Regions from separate parts of the Brucella intermedia LMG 3301 genome, predicted to be linked through region 1. Evidence: predicted binding sites of a transcription regulator. Region 1 holds the regulator's gene; each other region holds the start of a gene.

Region 1 (4,274 bases):
GCGAAAGCGCTCGAAGAAACCGCTTTCGAGCTCGGAATGGATGCTCTCATCGAAGTACACGACGAGACCGAGATGGAACGCGCACTCAAACTGTCGTCGCGTCTGCTCGGGGTCAACAACCGCAATTTGCGAACGTTTGAGGTCGATCTCGCTGTTTCCGAATGCCTGTCGAAAATGGCTCCCTCCGACCGTTTGCTGGTTGGGGAAAGCGGCATCTTCACACACGAAGATTGTCTGCGGCTGGAAAAGGCGGGGATCGGGACGTTCCTCATCGGAGAAAGCCTGATGCGCAAGGCAGATGTTGCAGCGGCGACCCGCGAACTTCTGACCGGCAAGGCCTGACCGATGGTCTCCAAACTCACCCATATCGACCAGAGTGGCGCTGCCAACATGGTGGATGTTGGGAGCAAGGACGAGACGGAGCGTCAGGCTGTGGCCGAAGGATCGGTCAGAATGAAGCCGGAAACGCTGGCGCTCATTCTGGAAGGCAATGCGGCCAAGGGGGATGTCATCGGCACTGCGCGTCTGGCAGGCATCATGGCAGCGAAAAAGACCTCGGACCTTATTCCCCTCTGCCATCCATTGATGCTGACCAAAGTCGTGGTCGAAATCGAACCGGACCACACGTTGCCCGGCCTGCGCGTTCGTGCACTCGCCAAGCTGAAGGGACGCACCGGCGTGGAAATGGAAGCTCTCACCGCCGTTTCAGTTACCTGCCTCACGATCTATGATATGGCCAAGGCGGTCGACAAGCATATGGAGATCGGCGGCATCCGCGTTATCGAAAAGAGCGGTGGCAAATCAGGCGACTGGACGGCATAAGCCGTTCTTCCAGATATGCTGCTGACTTTGCTTTGGATCAATTCTGCCAATCGTTTTTTATGGTTTAGACGGGGCAGAAATTCAGTTCGAGAGGAAACGCCATGTCCCTTCTCCCGGTCGATGAAGCACTGGCCCGCATTCTGAAGTCGGCGGAGCCGCGCGGCACTGAGCAGATCGCTTTGTCAGATGCTGGTGGGCGTGTCGTTGCAACACCCGTGCTGGCACATTTTCTGCAGCCGCCTTTTGACGGTTCGGCGATGGACGGCTATGCCCTGATCGCGCCGGACAACATCTCCTATCCTGCCGAGTTCGATATCATCGGCGAGTCGGCGGCGGGCAATCGCTTCGAAGGCGAATTAAGAAGCGGGCAGGCAGTCCGCATTTTCACCGGCGCGCCGCTTCCCAACGGTACCGACACAATCGTCATTCAGGAGCATACCGAGCGCTCAGGCAACCGGCTGATCGTCCATAAAGGCATGGAACCGGGACGGCATATACGCCGCGCGGGCCTGGACTTTTCGCCGGGCGACATAGTCATTCCATCAGGCCGTGAACTGGATGCCGCTGCGCTGTCGCTGGCAGCGGCCAGCGGCAATGCGAAAATCGACGTATTCAAAAAGCCCACGGTAGCCATTATCGCCACCGGCGACGAGCTTGTTGCTCCGGGCGAGATACCCGGAAAAGACCAGATCGTTGCATCGAACAGTGTTGGAATTGCCGAGATCGTAAGGCGAGCCGGCGGGACTTCTCAAGATAAGGGGATCATTCCCGATGATCCCGCTAAAATAGAGCAGGCAATAAAAGATAGCCTGCAAAGCGGTGTCGACGTTCTGGTCACAATCGGCGGAGCTTCGGTCGGTGCCAGGGACTTTGTCCATGGCGCGCTGCAGAAACTGGGCGTCGACCTCGATTTCTGGAAGATCGCCATGCGGCCCGGCAAACCGCTGATGCATGGACGGATCGATGTGAATGGCAAGATTGTCCATATTATCGGCTTGCCCGGCAATCCTGTTTCCAGCCTGGTGTGCAGCCTTGTTTTTCTCCGGCCGCTTGTCGCGAAGCTCGCCGGCACCAGCCTTGACGCCGATATCCGTCCGGCGAAGCTGGGTGTTGCCCTGCCAGCTAACGATCCTCGCCGCGATTATATCCGGGCTACCATCGAATCACGACCGGATGGAACGCTGGTCGCGTCGCCTTTTCCGTTGCAGGATTCGTCCATGTTGTCCGCCCTCGTCCGCTCAAAAGCGCTTATCATCAGGGATGAGAACGCTCCCGCTGCCGCTAGTGGCGATGATTGCCGAGTTCTGATGCTATAGCGGCGATGCCTCCTCGGAACATGAGGAATTCGCCCTAAGCCCCGGTGGGATATATATTATTCAGAATGTCGTCCCACCCACTCCGGTGGCAGGAATGCAGCGCCGGAACATCCCATCTTTCCTTGTTTTGAGCATTAACGATTTTAAAACCATTGCAGAACAAGACTGGAACATATAGTGTTCGTTCTGGTTTTGTTTTTCTCGATTCTTGGCCGGGAGGGTGTCGCGCATGTTGACCCGTAAGCAGCACGAGCTTCTGCTGTTCATTCACGAACGTCTGAAGGAAACGGGCATTCCTCCCTCTTTCGACGAGATGAAGGAAGCGCTCGATCTGGCTTCAAAATCGGGTATCCATCGTCTGATCACTGCTCTGGAGGAGCGTGGCTTTATCCGCCGCCTGCCCAACAGGGCGCGTGCACTTGAGGTGTTGCGGTTGCCGGATTCAATCGCTCCTGGGCTCAATGCCCAAAAGAAGTTCGCTCCCAGCGTGATCGAAGGCAGTCTTGGCAAAGCGCCGCCCCCCCCTCCACCGGCTCGCCCTGCCCCTGTAGCTACCAATGACGACACGTCGGCAACGGTATCCGTACCGGTCATGGGACGAATAGCTGCGGGTGTGCCGATCTCCGCCATTCAGAACCAGACCCACTCCCTCAGCCTCCCGCCAGAAATGATCGGCGCGGGCGAGCATTACGCGCTTGAGGTCAAAGGGGATTCAATGATCGATGCCGGAATTTTCGACGGAGACACGGTGATCATCAAACGCGGAGATTCCGCAAATCCCGGTGAGATCGTGGTAGCTCTGGTCGATGATGAAGAAGCGACCTTGAAGCGCTTTCGCCGTAAGGGTGCCTCCATCGCTCTGGAAGCGGCTAATCCCGCTTATGAAACGAGGATATTCGGCCCTGACCGTGTTCGCGTACAGGGGAAGCTCGTCGGTCTTATCCGCCGTTACTAGAGCACGTCTTCCGAAAGCGGGAACCGGTTTCGGGTGATGCGCGTGACAAAACTAGATCGAGCGGTTTGGATTGAATAGAGCGAGAGACCGCTCGAAATCAATTGCAATGCGTTGTGGGGTTGTCCGCATCCGATGAACAGTCTGCTACGGTTCGAGTGGAACCGGATTTGGGCTTATATTCTCGTTCGGGCAAGCCGCGTGCCGCGCGCGAATGAATGCGATGCAAATGCCAGGGACGACTTGGAACATCAACAGCGTATGTAATTCGGTCGTCCGGACGCAAATCAGGCCTCGGCTGCTTCTCGTCAAGCCTCGCAGTTTCATGCGATTTTCCCGTTGCCGCTTTGGGAGAGCGGCTTTCATCGCGTTGTTGTCCGAGTCTGATTTCTACGGCTCCTTTCAGCGCCAGATCGCGTTTACTGATGCTGGTAATCGTTGAGCGACCACATGTAGCATCCTTGCCCGGAACAGCCAGGATGACCACATCCCCGATATTGCAGGCAATCTCCCGCATTGCCGGTTCTCCAGTATAGGCAAGCGTGCGACCATCACGCAGGGTAATTGTGCACACTCCCTCAACACACTCAAAACCATCGGACGCGGCCAGCTTTTCTTTTTTAACCGAAAGCGGGGGGATCATTTCCTTGACGAGATAGGCAGTTTTCCAATTGTCGATTGTGAACTGGGAAGGTCGATTTCGATTAACCGCAAGCCTTCCGTCCTCCAATCGGACGCCTACCAGCTTGGCATCTTCGGATACGACGATATCGGGAAATGGTTCCCTTAAAAAAACCATCAGGCCGAGGACGACAAATGGGAGCGCCAGTACCTTCAGTCTGGTGGAAAGCACAACCGCCAGAACCAGCGCAATGGTCCAGAAAACAAGAGTAAGCGCGGGCATGGTTCCTGGATTACCATCCGGCGACCAGGTCGCGACGAAGGCAGCAATGTGCCTTACCGCGAAAATGCCCCAGCCCATTATTTGCAAAGGCACCCAGTCAAGCTGCAAAGGCATCAGCACCAGGCCGAAAACAGCAAACGGCATCACAAGCAAGGCTATTGCGGGTTCAGCAAGCACATTTCCCACCAATCCCAATGGCGCTGTGTTGTTGAAATGATAGGCGGCGAAAATGCCGCTCGCCAACCCGGCAATGAGCGAGGTGCCTGCCGCTGCCGCGACT
Region 2 (4,274 bases), on a different contig from region 1:
GATACAATACAGGATATGAATCATTTGCCGGGTACGAATTTTTACGTTGTGAACGGCACGGCCGGATCGCTGTCCTGCTATCAGCCGGGCGTATATTTCAGGATAGAGAACGGACAAGTCGTAAATGCCAAGGGGCCCGACAACTGGCTTGAAGAAGGAAGCGGATGCCAGGTCATTCGATCATTTGGGACCATCGACTCGGTTCCTGTTGCCTTTGAAAAGGGATATAATGGCGAAGACAGCGACTATGTTCTCAATATCTCGCCATGGACAGGAGCTGGTTTTGGCCCTGCGTGCACCGCGACTTTTCAGTTTGAAAACGGTCGGCTTTCCCACGTCACTGTGAAGTGAGCCGTCTAGCAATGGAGGTGACTGTCAGATGTCACTAAGCCGTAGCGAATTTGAAAAGAGCTGGATATCGGTGCCGGAAAAAGCGAATTTTCCGGCACCGATCCGAATCCGACGCTATGTAACCGTCAACGCTCGTATCGGGGTGCCGACGCATTGTGGTCGCGAGGTCCTTCTAGTGCCAGCAATCAATGGAATCGTTATCGAAAGGCTTGATATCTACGAGCCAAACTGCGCCGGGCTATAAAGCTCTCTCCGGCGTAACGCCACGAACAATCGGGGAGATGTTTGAGACGGGCGGCTCACAGAGCATGCCTGTGAGTTTATCGGGCTGGCGTTCCGCTACCTTGCTTGTTTATCATAACAAACGGAATCAGATGTGTTGGGTGGATTTGCCAGACCTTTTTGTAAACCCTTGTAATTCAAGGGAATCAATTTGCAGAATGGCGCAATAAGGCTATCTGCTCCGATATCAATAGCAATCTAGACAAATTATTGATTTTATTTGAGAAAATTTGGAGGCCTCGCCCGGAATCGAACCGGGGTGCAAGGATTTGCAGTCCTCTGCGTAACCACTCCGCCACGAGGCCTTCCGTAAAGCCGTTGCCAAATCACTTGGCATTGCCTTGGTCCGTTCCAATATTGATACAGACCGGTCTCGTCAAGCCGTTAGAGGCAAATGTAGAAAATTTCTCCATGGGTTTCCACGACGAGAAAACTCAAGGCTGTTCATCTCTGTCTGGTGGCATTTGCGGGCGGGCCAGATTACCCTTGGAGAAAGTATAGCCTGTTTCGACAACACTCACCCCGAACTTGTTCCTCAACCGGTCGATGGCATTCTCGGCGACGGCGCGTTTGGTGGCCTGTGTGTCCACAAGATCGGGCGGATCGGCCCGGTCGCTTGAAGAAAGTTCGCTAACGCCAATTCCAAGCAGACGAAATTTCGTTCCATCCAGCTCTTTTTCAAGAAGCTGCAATCCATGGCGAAAGATTCTATCTGCAAGTTGGGTGGGGTCGGAAAGCTGGCGATTGCGGGTACGCAATTTGAAATCGCGGGTTTTCAGCTTCAGGACGACGGTGCGTCCGGCTATGTCACCAGCTTTTAGTCGCCGGGATACTTTTTCGGCAAGTGCGCGAAGCACCGGAACGAGATCATTTGCGTCCGACAGGTCGTTGTTGAAGGTCGTCTCGGCCGAGACGCTTTTCATGTCGTGATCAGGCTCGACCTTGCGGCTATCCTGTCCTCGCGACAGTCGGTACAGACGCTGGCCCCTGGTGCCATAGGCTTTCATGAGCGTTCCTTCCTCCATCGTCTGGAGTTGGCCAATGGATCGGATTCCGTCACTTTCCAGTTTGGCTGCAAAGGCCTTGCCGACGCCCCAGATCGTGCTGACCGATCGGTCCCGCAGAAAGGTTAATGCCTCCGCTTCGCCGATAACAGAAAAACCGCGGGGCTTTTCGATGTCTGATGCAACCTTGGCCAGAAATTTGCAGTAGGAAAGTCCTATTGAGGCGGAGATGCCTATTTCGTCCTCAACCCTTTTGGCAAAGCGCGCCAGAACGATTGCGGGCGGCGCTTTGTGCAGTCGCTCGGTGCCGCTCAAATCCAGGAATGCCTCATCGATAGAGAGTGGCTCGACGAGGGGCGTCAGGTCACGCATCATCTGCCGTACGTCGCGACCGACGCGCACGTATTTTTCCATATTGGGTTTGATGACAACTGCGTCCGGACAGGCTTCCAACGCCTTGAACATGGGCATGGCGGACCGCACACCATGAATACGGGCGAGATAGCAGGCAGTCGATACGACGCCGCGCTTCCCCCCGCCGATGATGAGGGGTTTGTCCCGTAACTCCGGATTGTCGCGCTTTTCGACCGAGGCGTAAAATGCATCGCAATCAATATGGGCGAGGGAGAGCCTGTAAAGCTCGCGATGGCGAAGAAGACGCGGACTGCCGCATGCATGGCAACGCCTGCCTGTATCCGTCTTTTGCGGCGCAAGGCAATCGCGGCATACACCTTTTTCCGGACTGTTAGGGGCAGTGGTGTCAGCCATGAGGACGAACCGTCTGATGAACATAAAAGGAACATCCTTTTATAGCATCGAAAGGCTGAAGCGCCACCGGCATATAGGTCCTGCAGGTTCTTACACTTGACATTGCCGGGAATATCACCAAGTTTAGTGCCATGAACAACCGTTTTGCATCCATACTCCATCGGGTTCATCCGATCACGGGATAGCTACCCTCGAGTTCTGCCTAGCGCAGGGGAACTCCGGGGGACGGTACGCCGCTTGTCCAAAGCGGATTTCGAATAAGCGCTTTCTCCAAAATCAATCTGAACAGCTTCGTGCATAACAGCACGGAGATTTATTACCTTTCAACAGCAGTGAGCACTCGCCATGAGCGGAAAGAATCGCAAGAAGCCCAATATCGTCGTCAGCGAAATCGACTATGAACGCCTGATGGGGTTGGCCACCAATGTTTCGGAACGTCTCGAGGAGATTGCCGAGGAACTGATGGCCGAGCTCGACCGTGCAAAAGTCGTGCCTGCAAAGCGCTTGCCGCAGGATGTGATCCACATGGGCTCTACTGTCGAGTTTCGCTCCAATGACGGACAGCAGCGCCGGGTGGCGCTCGTATATCCTGGCGAAGCGGACATTGCGCAGGGAAAGATTTCCATACTCACGCCAATCGGCACCGCGTTGATTGGCCTTGCACCGGGCCAGTCAATCTCCTGGACGGCGCGCGATGGCAAGCAGCACGAATTGAACGTGTTGTCGGTTTCGAATGAAGTCGAGGTTGCTACAGCAACTCCTGCTGCTGAATGATCAATAAGAAAGCCCGGCTTTGCCGGGCTTTGTCATGCGGTGGTTGAGCACACTCCTAGAGGTGCTGGTTCAGACCGCCAGGCAGGTGCGTGAGGGCTTTGTCTATTGTTGCCGGATCTCGTCCTGCTTCCTCGCAGTAGCGCAACAGTGTCGGTTCATGAGACAGGAAAAATTGCAGTACTCCCGCGAGAAAGCCGGGCTCAAGCGCGGCCTGCCGGATGGACGTCGCTTCGATGCCGGTCAGGGCGAGAAAGCGAGGCAGCAGGTCCTTGTCTTGCGCCAGCCACGCTAAAGCTTCAATAGCGATCGCTTCCGCATCCGCCTGACTCATCAGCGTTTTCATGTGGTTTCTCCGCTTTTTTCGTTGTCTGGCCGAATGTGTAGCTGCCGCTCCGTCGAGGAACAATGGAATTATTTGCCTTTCATCAATGAAATGAGGTTAAACTGATCGTGGTCTGAAAGTGGAGAACTTTCTAGTGGTCTATTTCGGTCCATTGTCAGATAAGAAGATCGAGAAAATGCCGGTTTGCTGCAGGGAATAAGACCAAGGAATATTCGATGCCGAAAAGCGTAATGATTGTCGAAGACAACGAACTCAATATGAAGTTGTTTCGCGATCTAATCGAAGCCAGCGGATACGAGACCATCCGTACGAGAAACGGGCTTGAGGCGCTGGACCTTGCGCGAGAGCATCGACCCGACCTGATTCTGATGGACATACAGCTTCCGGAGGTATCGGGGCTGGAAGTCACGAAATGGCTGAAGGACGATGATGAGTTGCGGCATATTCCGGTGATCGCCGTAACGGCATTTGCCATGAAAGGCGACGAGGAGCGTATACGGCAGGGCGGCTGCGAAGCCTATATATCCAAGCCGATTTCGGTGCCCCGCTTTATAGAAACAATCAAATCCTATATGGGCGACGCTTAGCGGAAATCAGGGCGGGGGCATCATGACTGCAAGAATTCTCGTCGTTGACGATGTGGATTCCAATGTAAAGCTCCTCGAAGCCAGGCTGCTCTCCGAATATTACGAGGTCGTTACGGCCCACAGCGGGCCGGAGGCCATAGAGATTTGTCTGGGCGGACAGATTGA
Region 3 (4,274 bases), 650 kb from region 1:
CTGTTGCTTCCATGACTTGCCCCCGCTGGTCGTTGGAAGATAGATGTTGATGCAAGTTTGCCTGCTTAACAAGGTGCGGCAATCGACCTTAAGATTGCTCATGTCCTGCGAGGTGAGAACCGTGTCCGCAAATCCCCGCATTTCCATCACCTACTGCACGCAATGCAACTGGCTGTTACGCGCTGCGTGGATGGCGCAGGAACTGTTGCAGACTTTCGGGCAGGATTTGGCGGAAGTGGCGCTTCATCCGGGCACAGGCGGGGTTTTTGAAATCCGCGTTCATATGCCAGACGGCAGCGAAGAACTCATCTGGGAGCGCAAGCGCGATGGCGGATTTCCTGAAGCCAAAGTGTTGAAGCAGCGCGTGCGTGATCTGGTCTGGCCGGAGCGCGATCTCGGTCATTCGGACCGGCCAGCGAATTCGTGAGGGGCTTCTTACCCCTGATCCTTCGAGGCTACGCTTCGCTCCGCACCTCAGGATGAGGGGCGGCAGCGAGCTTGATGATGGGAGGCCATCGAAGTTAGATATCGATGCAGCTGATCAAGAAGGGTACCGACTTTTTGAACGAGAGCGGATACGCGCTTCCCTCATCCTGAGGAGGTGCGCAGCACCGTCTCGAAGGATCGAAGGATCGAAGGACGAGGGAAAAACAGGGTCAATCCTCGTCCACCACGCGCAGGCGTAGCTGGCTGGTCGAACCGTCCGCCGATCTTGCCTGCGAGCGAGGTGTTTCCTCGGCAGGCTTTTCGCCGAATTCCAGCGCCTCGATCTTCGCGCCGCGTTTCGTGACCTTGGCTGACGACACAAGAATATCGTCAATATCCTTGTTGGCCTGCACGAAATGGGTTTGCAGCTTGCGCACGCGCTCATCCAGACGGCCGACATCTTCCATCAGGCGGATCACCTCGCCCTGAATGACATGCGCCTGCTCGCGCATGCGGGCATCCTTCAGGATGGCCTGAATGACCTGAATCGACAGCATCAGCAGCGACGGCGAGACGATGACGACCCGTGCCCGGTGCGCACGCTGGATCAGCGCCTCGAAATGTTCGTGAATATCCGCAAAGATCGATTCCGAGGGCACGAACAGGAAAGCCGTGTCCTGCGTTTCGCCGGGGATCAGATATTTGTCGGACACGTCCTTGATATGAATTTCCATGTCGCGGCGGAACTGGGCGACTGCTGCCTTGCGCGCCTCCGGCTGTTCCGTCTCACGCATCGAATTCCAGGCTTCGAGCGGAAATTTCGCGTCGATCACCAGCGAGGGCGCATTGTTCGGCATGCGCACAAGGCAATCGGGACGGGTGCTGTTGGAAAGCGTTGCCTGAAATTCGTAGGCGCCTTGCGGCAGGCCATCGGCGATGATCGCCTCCATGCGCGACTGGCCGAAAGCGCCGCGTGTCTGCTTGTTGGCGAGGATCGCCTGCAACTGCACCACCTGTCCGGCGAGCGACTGGATATTGTTCTGCGCCGTGTCGATGACCGCGAGACGCTCCTGCAATTTGGCGAGGTTTTCATGCGTCGAGCGGGTCTGCTCGGTCATGGTCTGGCCGATGCGATGCGTCATGCCGTCGAGCCGCTCGCGGATCGACTGGTTAAGCTCGGCCTGCCTTGAGCCGAACACTTCCGCCATGGTCTGCATCCGGCCCTGCATCTCGGCCTGCGCCTTGAGGATTTCCGCCATGCGATATTCCGCATCGCGGGCACGGTCCTCGGCCTGCGCTTCCGCAACTGCGCGAAGCCGGGCGGAGCGCGCTGCCGCGATCAGAAAAATGGCAAGACACAGCACCAGCACGACGATACCCGCCAGCAGGATATTGCCGAGCGTGAAGGATGTGGCGCCGAGCTGCAGAAGCGGCTCATTCAAGAGATTCTGGTTTTCCATGAAGTGAGCTTAACTGATTCGTGTCGCCTTGATGAGATCAAAACGAGAACATTTTGCAAAGTGTAATTGACGATTCTCACGCGAGCCATTACGTGAAAGCCCATGTCTGTAAAACCGCTTCTCATCCTTCCCGATCCCGTCCTGCGCCAGGTTTCCAAGCCTGTGGAGCGCTTTGACGACCAGCTGCGCAAATTTGCCGGCGACATGTTCGACACCATGTATGATGCGCCGGGCATTGGCCTTGCCGCCATTCAGGTGGGCGAGCCGATCCGCATGCTCGTCATCGACCTCGCCAAGGAAGGTGAACCGAAAGCGCCGCATGTCTTCATCAATCCCGAAATCGTCGGCGTGACGGATGAAGCCAGCACCTATGAGGAAGGCTGCCTTTCGATCCCGGATTATTATGCGGAAGTTGAACGGCCAGCCGCCATCAAGGTCAATTATTTCGATGCTGACGGCAAGCCGCATGCAATGGAAGCCGACGGGCTGATGGCCACCTGCCTGCAGCATGAAATCGACCATCTGAACGGCGTGCTCTTCATCGATCATATTTCCAAGCTGAAGCGCGATATGGTCATCAAGAAATTCAAGAAGCTCGCCAGCCAGAGCGCGCCTAAGAAGGTTCTTTAATGCGTGTCGTTTTCATGGGGACGCCGGAATTTTCCGTGCCGATCCTCACCGCCATCATCGGTCACGGTTATGAGGTTGTTGCGGTCTATACGCAGCCGCCGCGCCCGGCGGGCCGTCGCGGGCTGGAGCTGACCAAGTCGCCGGTGCATGAAAAAGCCGAGCAGTTCGGCATTCCGGTGTTCACGCCGAAGAGCCTCAGAAGCGCGGAAGAGCAGGACGTTTTTGCAAGCCTTGAGGCTGATGTCGCGATTGTCGTGGCCTATGGCCTGCTGCTGCCGCAAGCCATTCTGGATGCGCCGCGCCTCGGTTGCTATAACGGCCATGCATCGCTTTTGCCGCGCTGGCGCGGTGCTGCTCCCATCCAGCGCGCTATCATGGCAGGCGATGCGGAAACCGGCATGATGATCATGAAGATGGATGCGGGACTCGATACCGGTCCCGTTGCAATGGCTGAAAAGGTTGCCATCACGCCTGACATGACGGCAGGCGAGTTGCATGATCGTCTGAGCATGATCGGTGCCGACCTGATGATCCGTGCGCTGGGTGCGCTTGAGCGTGAAAGCCTTGCCTTGCAGCCGCAGGCGGAGGAAGGCGTGACCTATGCCGCCAAGATCGACAAGGCCGAGGCGCGCATCGACTGGTCGAAGCCTGCGAAGGACGCCCACAACACCATTCGCGGCCTGTCGCCCTTTCCGGGTGCTTGGTGTGAAATGGAAATCAATGGCGCTGTCGAGCGCGTGAAATTGCAGCGCTCCACCTTGGGCGAGGGCAGGGGCGAACCGGGCGCGGTGCTGGATGATCGCCTGACGGTCGCCTGCGGCGAGGGTGCCGTTCGGCTCGTCACGCTGCAGCGTTCCGGCGGCAAGCCATTGCCTGCGCAGGAGTTTCTGCGTGGCGCACAGGTCACGAAGGTTCTGTAGGCGGTGCCGCGCTACAAGCTCACTGTCGAATATGACGGCACGCCCTATGTCGGCTGGCAGCGGCAGGAAAACGGCCATGCGGTGCAGAATGCAATCGAACTGGCGTTCAAGAAGTTCTGCGGCGAAGACCTCACGTTAAGCGCTGCGGGCCGCACCGATGCGGGCGTTCATGCGACGGGCGCAGGTTGCCCATGTCGATCTCACCAAGGATTGGGACGCGGGCAAGGTGCGTGACGCGGTGAATGCGCATCTGGTCATGGCCGATGAGCGCGTCAGCATATTGAACGTCGAGAAGACAACGGACACGTTCGACGCGCGTTTTTCGGCGCGCAGCAGGCATTATCTCTACCGCATCCATAATCGTCGTGCGCCTCTGGCGATCGACTACCAGCGTGCATGGTGGGTGCAGAAGCGGCTCGATGCCGATGCAATGCATGAAGCGGCGAAGCGGCTTCTGGGCGAGCACGATTTCACGACGTTCCGCGCCACGCAATGCCAGGCCAAGAGCCCGGTCAAGACGCTTGATCGCCTCGATGTGACGCGCAATGGCGACATGATAGAGATGCGCGTTTCAGCGCGGTCCTTCCTGCACAATCAGGTGCGCTCCTTTGCCGGCAGCCTGATGGAAGTGGGCGTCGGCCGCTGGACGGCGGATGATCTGCAAGCTGCTCTGGAAGCGCGTGATCGCAAGGCCTGCGGGCAGGTTGCCCCGCCCTATGGGCTTTATCTGATTGGTGTGGACTACGCCTTTCCGTACTGAGATCCGAAGCGCGCTCTAGGGGATCAAAAGCAAACTTCCGGATGATTTTCCCGTCTCCAGTGCACGATGGGCCTGTGC
Region 4 (4,274 bases), 860 kb from region 1:
CATGAAGACGTGATAGGCGCCGAAACGCACACCGAGACGGCGAAGCGCCGCGCGCGAATCCTGATCGAGACCGCGCACTTCCTCCGCCACATCGCGGCGTGGAAGAATGCCCAGGTTCTCGACGATCTGGAATGCGAGGCCGCGTGTCATGCCGGTCAGGGCATCGGCGGCGGCCAGATCGGTAAGCGGCTTCAGAACGGTTTCGATATGATGCGCGACGAAACGGTCGATGCGCGCGGCAACCTTGTCACGCGCTGCTCCCGTAAGCTGTTCGTCGGCGAGGATCACCGCACGCGGCTTCAGCAGGTCATCGCCCGCAACCAGCGTTGCGACCGTTGCGCCAACCCAGCGCATGACGCCATCCGAGCCCAGCGCGAAATCGCCGTTCGGCGCAGCAGCAAAGCGCTCCGCGCGACGTTCGAACTCGGCGGCCAGCGCCTTTTGTGCAGCCGACTTCACCGCCTTGGCGTCAGGCCCCTCGGCCTGAACGTCAGCGGTAAAACGGAATCCTTCCAGTTGCCCGACATTGTGGCCTTCGACAATCACGTCTCCGGCAGGGCTGATTTCTGCTTCAAGCATGGCATTCTCTCTCAGGCGCCTCATAAGCACGCTTGTCCTGCGGTCTACAAAGCGTTTCGTCAACCTTTCATGCAGCGCGTCGGACAATCTGTCCTCAATTTCGCGCGTCTTTTCCTGCCAGTGTGTCGGATCGGCAAGCCATCCCGGCCTGTGCGACACGAAAGTCCAGGTGCGGATTTGCGCCACGCGATGCGACAGGGTGTCGATTTCCCCCTCTGTGCTGTCGGCGCGGCGCACCTGTTCGCTCATATAATCTTCATCGACGCTCCCTCGGCGGACAAGATCCTGGTAGATGGTTGCAATGATATCGGCATGCTGCGCCGGCGCGATCTTGCGATAGTCGGGCAGCGCGCAGGCGTCCCATAAAAGCTCGATCCGCGCCGGTGTCGTCGCAAGCCGCACAATCTCTTCGTCTTTCGACAAATTTTCAAGCGCTTGTTGATCGACCGCGGGCAAAGCCTTGGCGAGCCCCTCGACGGGCGCGGGTGTTTCCAGAGAATATCGCAGGGAATCGAGCGACGAAAAGTCGAAACGCGCCGTGCGCCATTGCAGGACTTTCACCGGATCGAAATTATGCGCCTCCACCCGTTCGACCAGTTCCTCGTCGAAAGGATGCACCTGCCCCGTCACACCGAATGTGCCGTCACGCAGATGCCGGCCCGCGCGTCCTGCGATCTGACCCACTTCGGCCGGGGTCAGGTCGCGGAACTGATAGCCATCGAACTTGCGGTTCTGCGCGAAGGCGACATGATCCACATCCAGGTTGAGCCCCATGCCGATGGCATCGGTCGCCACCAGGAAATCCACGTCGCCGGACTGGTAAAGCTCCACCTGCGCATTGCGCGTGCGCGGGCTGAGCGCGCCCATGACCACTGCCGCCCCGCCGCGCTGACGGCGGATCAGTTCGGCAATCGCGTAAACCTCGTCGGCGGAAAAGGCGACGATGGCGGAACGGTTCGGCAGGCGGGTAATCTTCTTGGAACCGGCATAGGCCAGATGCGACAGGCGCGGACGCGTAACCACATTGATGCCGCGCAGAAGCTTTTCCAGAATCCCGCGCATGGTTCCGGCACCGAGCAGCAGCGTCTCCTGCCGCCCCCGCAAATGCAGGATGCGGTCGGTGAAGATATGGCCGCGCTCAAGATCGCCAGCAAGTTGCACTTCATCGATGGCCACGAAAGCGGCATCGGTACGGCGCGGCATGGCCTCGACCGTGCAGACGGAATAGCGTGCGCCGGGCGGCACGATCTTTTCCTCGCCCGTCACCAGCGCAACATTGGCCGCACCAACCCGTTCCACGACGCGGTTATAGACCTCGCGCGCCAGAAGGCGCAGCGGCAGGCCGATCATGCCGCTTCCATGCGACAGCATGCGTTCAATGGCGAGATGCGTCTTGCCGGTGTTGGTCGGCCCAAGCACGGCTGTCACATCGCGGCCACTCAGGGTCAGCGGCAAATCATGGGCAGGGAGTTGGTTCATGCCAATAATCGGATTCCCGGTACAAGCGCCCTTCACGGGCTGGATGCTGGTTCTGCGATAGCACTATACGACCCGCACCGAAAGCGCTCCTGTTAAGTTTAAGTATGGGCCAATTGCCGATATGTCGACGACCGATGTAAAGCCGGTCAATAACTTGTCGATTAACAATTGGAACGACTCTGGAACGAATCGGCGACGAATCGCTGACTCCGACAGCTTCGCTATTTGTTCACGGCAACATATAGTAAGCCTAGCACAAATGCCCACAACATGATGAATCAAATGTTCCGCTTGTTGCTGCTCTCCGGACGCAAGACGGCGGTGATCGTTAACCTTTGGCAAAACCTGTCAACCGACTGATCCACGGCAACGCTGTTTCTCAGGAAATCTTAATGATTACTGATACTTCGTTAACGTCGGAACGCGTAAAAGCCCGTTTTTCATTAACCTTCAGGCCAAAGCCGGAACGAATCGGCGACGAATCGCTGATCCTCAAAGTTTCCTTGTTTGTTCTCACAACATCTGGTGGTCGATGCTCCCGGCAGGCGCTAGAAAACCCGACATGAACCGGCATCGATGCCACTTCCACCGGCTTTCCGTTAACTTTTACGGCAAATCCATCAATACGACGCACCGATTTCAAACGTCTCATTGCGGAAACAAAAAGGCGGCCGGAGCTAATTCTCCGCCCGCCCCTGTTTCAATGACGCAGAAAGTCAGTCGCGCTCGACGCACAAGGCAACGCCCATGCCCCCACCGATGCAAAGCGTCGCCAGACCGCGCCTGACGTTGCGGCGCTGCATTTCATAGAGCAGCGTTGTGAGCACGCGCGCGCCCGAAGCACCGATCGGATGGCCGATCGCGATTGCCCCGCCATTGACGTTGACGATATCCGGATCAAGACCGAGATCGCGCACGACGGCGCATGACTGCGCTGCAAAGGCTTCATTGGCCTCGACCAGATCGAGATCGCCGACGCTCCAGCCTGCCTTTTCCAGCGCCTTCTTCGTGGCCGGAATTGGACCTGTTCCCATGATCGCCGGATCGACACCGGCCGTTGCCCATGAAACGATGCGCGCCAGCGGCTTCACACCGCGTTTGGCTGCTTCGTCCGCGTCCATCAGAACAACCGCTGCCGCGCCATCGTTGATGCCGGATGCGTTGCCAGCGGTAACCGTTCCTTCCTTGTCGAAGGCCGGCTTCAGCTTGGCCAAGGCCTCCATCGTCGTGCCGGGGCGGATGTATTCATCCGCTGAGACAACCACATCGCCTTTGCGGCCTTTCACGGTCACCGGAACGATTTCATCCTCGAACCTTCCGGCGTTCTGTGCGGCTTCCGCCTTCTGCTGCGAGGCCAAAGCGAATTCATCCTGATCGGCACGGGTCAATTGCCACTGGCGGGCGATGTTTTCAGCGGTGATCCCCATGGGATAGCCATTGAACGCATCGGTCAGGCCGTCTTTCAGCATGGTGTCGACCATCTTGAAGTCGCCCATCTTCACGCCCGAACGCAGATGCGCGCAATGCGGCGCCATCGACATGGACTCCTGACCGCCCGCCACGATGATTTTCGCATCGCCCGAAAGAATCTGCTGCATGCCGAGCGCAACCGCCCGCAAGCCGGAGCCGCAAAGCTGATTGATGGAAAACGCTGTCGTTTCCTTCGGGCAACCGGCATCCATCGCCGCCTGTCGTGCGGGGTTCTGCCCCTCGCCCGCCGTCAGCACCTGTCCGAGAATAACCTCGTCCACATCCGTCGCGTCGACACCGGCGCGTTCCAGCGCGCCCTTGATGACTGTCGCGCCCAGTTCATGCGCCGGGATAGTGGCAAACGCACCGTTGAAAGCGCCCACCGCGGTACGGGCCGCGCTGGCGATGACGATGGCTTTCGGTTCGGACATTCTTTCCTCCATAAAATGTTGCGCAACACAAAGACCAAATTTTTGCCCTTGGCAAGCTTTGCTGCATCGCTCCAGCCGTCTTCATGAAAATCGATAAAGTGTTTTGCCCGCCGATGGCAGCATTGGAGTGTGCATCAGCAGTCATGATCGCTAGACTACATTCAGCTATATATCAGGAGATACCCATGCCTTCACTGTCGCTCGAACGAGCCAATACGATCATCGCCGGTGCCTTTGCCAAGGCAGCAGAACTGAAACTGAAGCCGCTGGCCGTCTCGGTCTTTGACGCAGGCGGAAACCTGAAAGCGTTCCAGC

What was found. The regulator LexA, encoded in region 1, represses DNA repair genes until DNA is damaged. The targets are predictions, from matches to a motif close to TGTTCNNNNTGTGTTCNG.
Positions count from the first base shown of each region.
Region 2: the regulator LexA is predicted to act here: its motif matches at 2,422-2,439, upstream of OINT_RS16125 (DNA polymerase IV).
Region 3: the regulator LexA is predicted to act here: its motif matches at 1,920-1,937, upstream of OINT_RS09485 (DNA recombination protein RmuC).
Region 4: the regulator LexA is predicted to act here: its motif matches at 2,228-2,245, upstream of OINT_RS10505 (helicase-related protein).

Region 1 covers NZ_ACQA01000001.1:1,329,185-1,333,458, forward strand. The annotation lists gene trpC (indole-3-glycerol phosphate synthase TrpC) at 1-342, shown strand, start outside; gene moaC (cyclic pyranopterin monophosphate synthase MoaC) at 346-822, shown strand; gene OINT_RS06305 (molybdopterin molybdotransferase MoeA) at 924-2,138, shown strand; gene lexA (transcriptional repressor LexA) at 2,368-3,093, shown strand; gene OINT_RS06315 (ComEC/Rec2 family competence protein) at 3,191-4,274, opposite strand, start outside.
Region 2 covers NZ_ACQA01000002.1:794,747-799,020, reverse strand. The annotation lists gene OINT_RS16135 (hypothetical protein) at 1-351, shown strand, start outside; tRNA gene OINT_RS16130 (tRNA-Cys) at 865-938, opposite strand; gene OINT_RS16125 (DNA polymerase IV) at 1,068-2,405, opposite strand; gene rnk (nucleoside diphosphate kinase regulator) at 2,751-3,179, shown strand; gene OINT_RS16115 (DUF3572 domain-containing protein) at 3,235-3,522, opposite strand; gene OINT_RS16110 (response regulator) at 3,738-4,109, shown strand; gene OINT_RS16105 (PleD family two-component system response regulator) at 4,132-4,274, shown strand, end outside.
Region 3 covers NZ_ACQA01000001.1:1,977,735-1,982,008, reverse strand. The annotation lists gene OINT_RS09495 (GIY-YIG nuclease family protein) at 1-13, opposite strand, end outside; gene OINT_RS09490 (Rdx family protein) at 122-427, shown strand; gene OINT_RS09485 (DNA recombination protein RmuC) at 657-1,886, opposite strand; gene def (peptide deformylase) at 1,989-2,516, shown strand; gene fmt (methionyl-tRNA formyltransferase) at 2,516-3,436, shown strand; partial or broken gene truA (tRNA pseudouridine(38-40) synthase TruA) at 3,440-4,196, shown strand; gene OINT_RS09465 (quinone oxidoreductase family protein) at 4,212-4,274, opposite strand, start outside.
Region 4 covers NZ_ACQA01000001.1:2,184,844-2,189,117, forward strand. The annotation lists gene OINT_RS10505 (helicase-related protein) at 1-2,058, opposite strand, end outside; gene OINT_RS22970 (hypothetical protein) at 2,438-2,710, opposite strand; gene OINT_RS10510 (acetyl-CoA C-acetyltransferase) at 2,775-3,959, opposite strand; gene OINT_RS10515 (GlcG/HbpS family heme-binding protein) at 4,145-4,274, shown strand, end outside.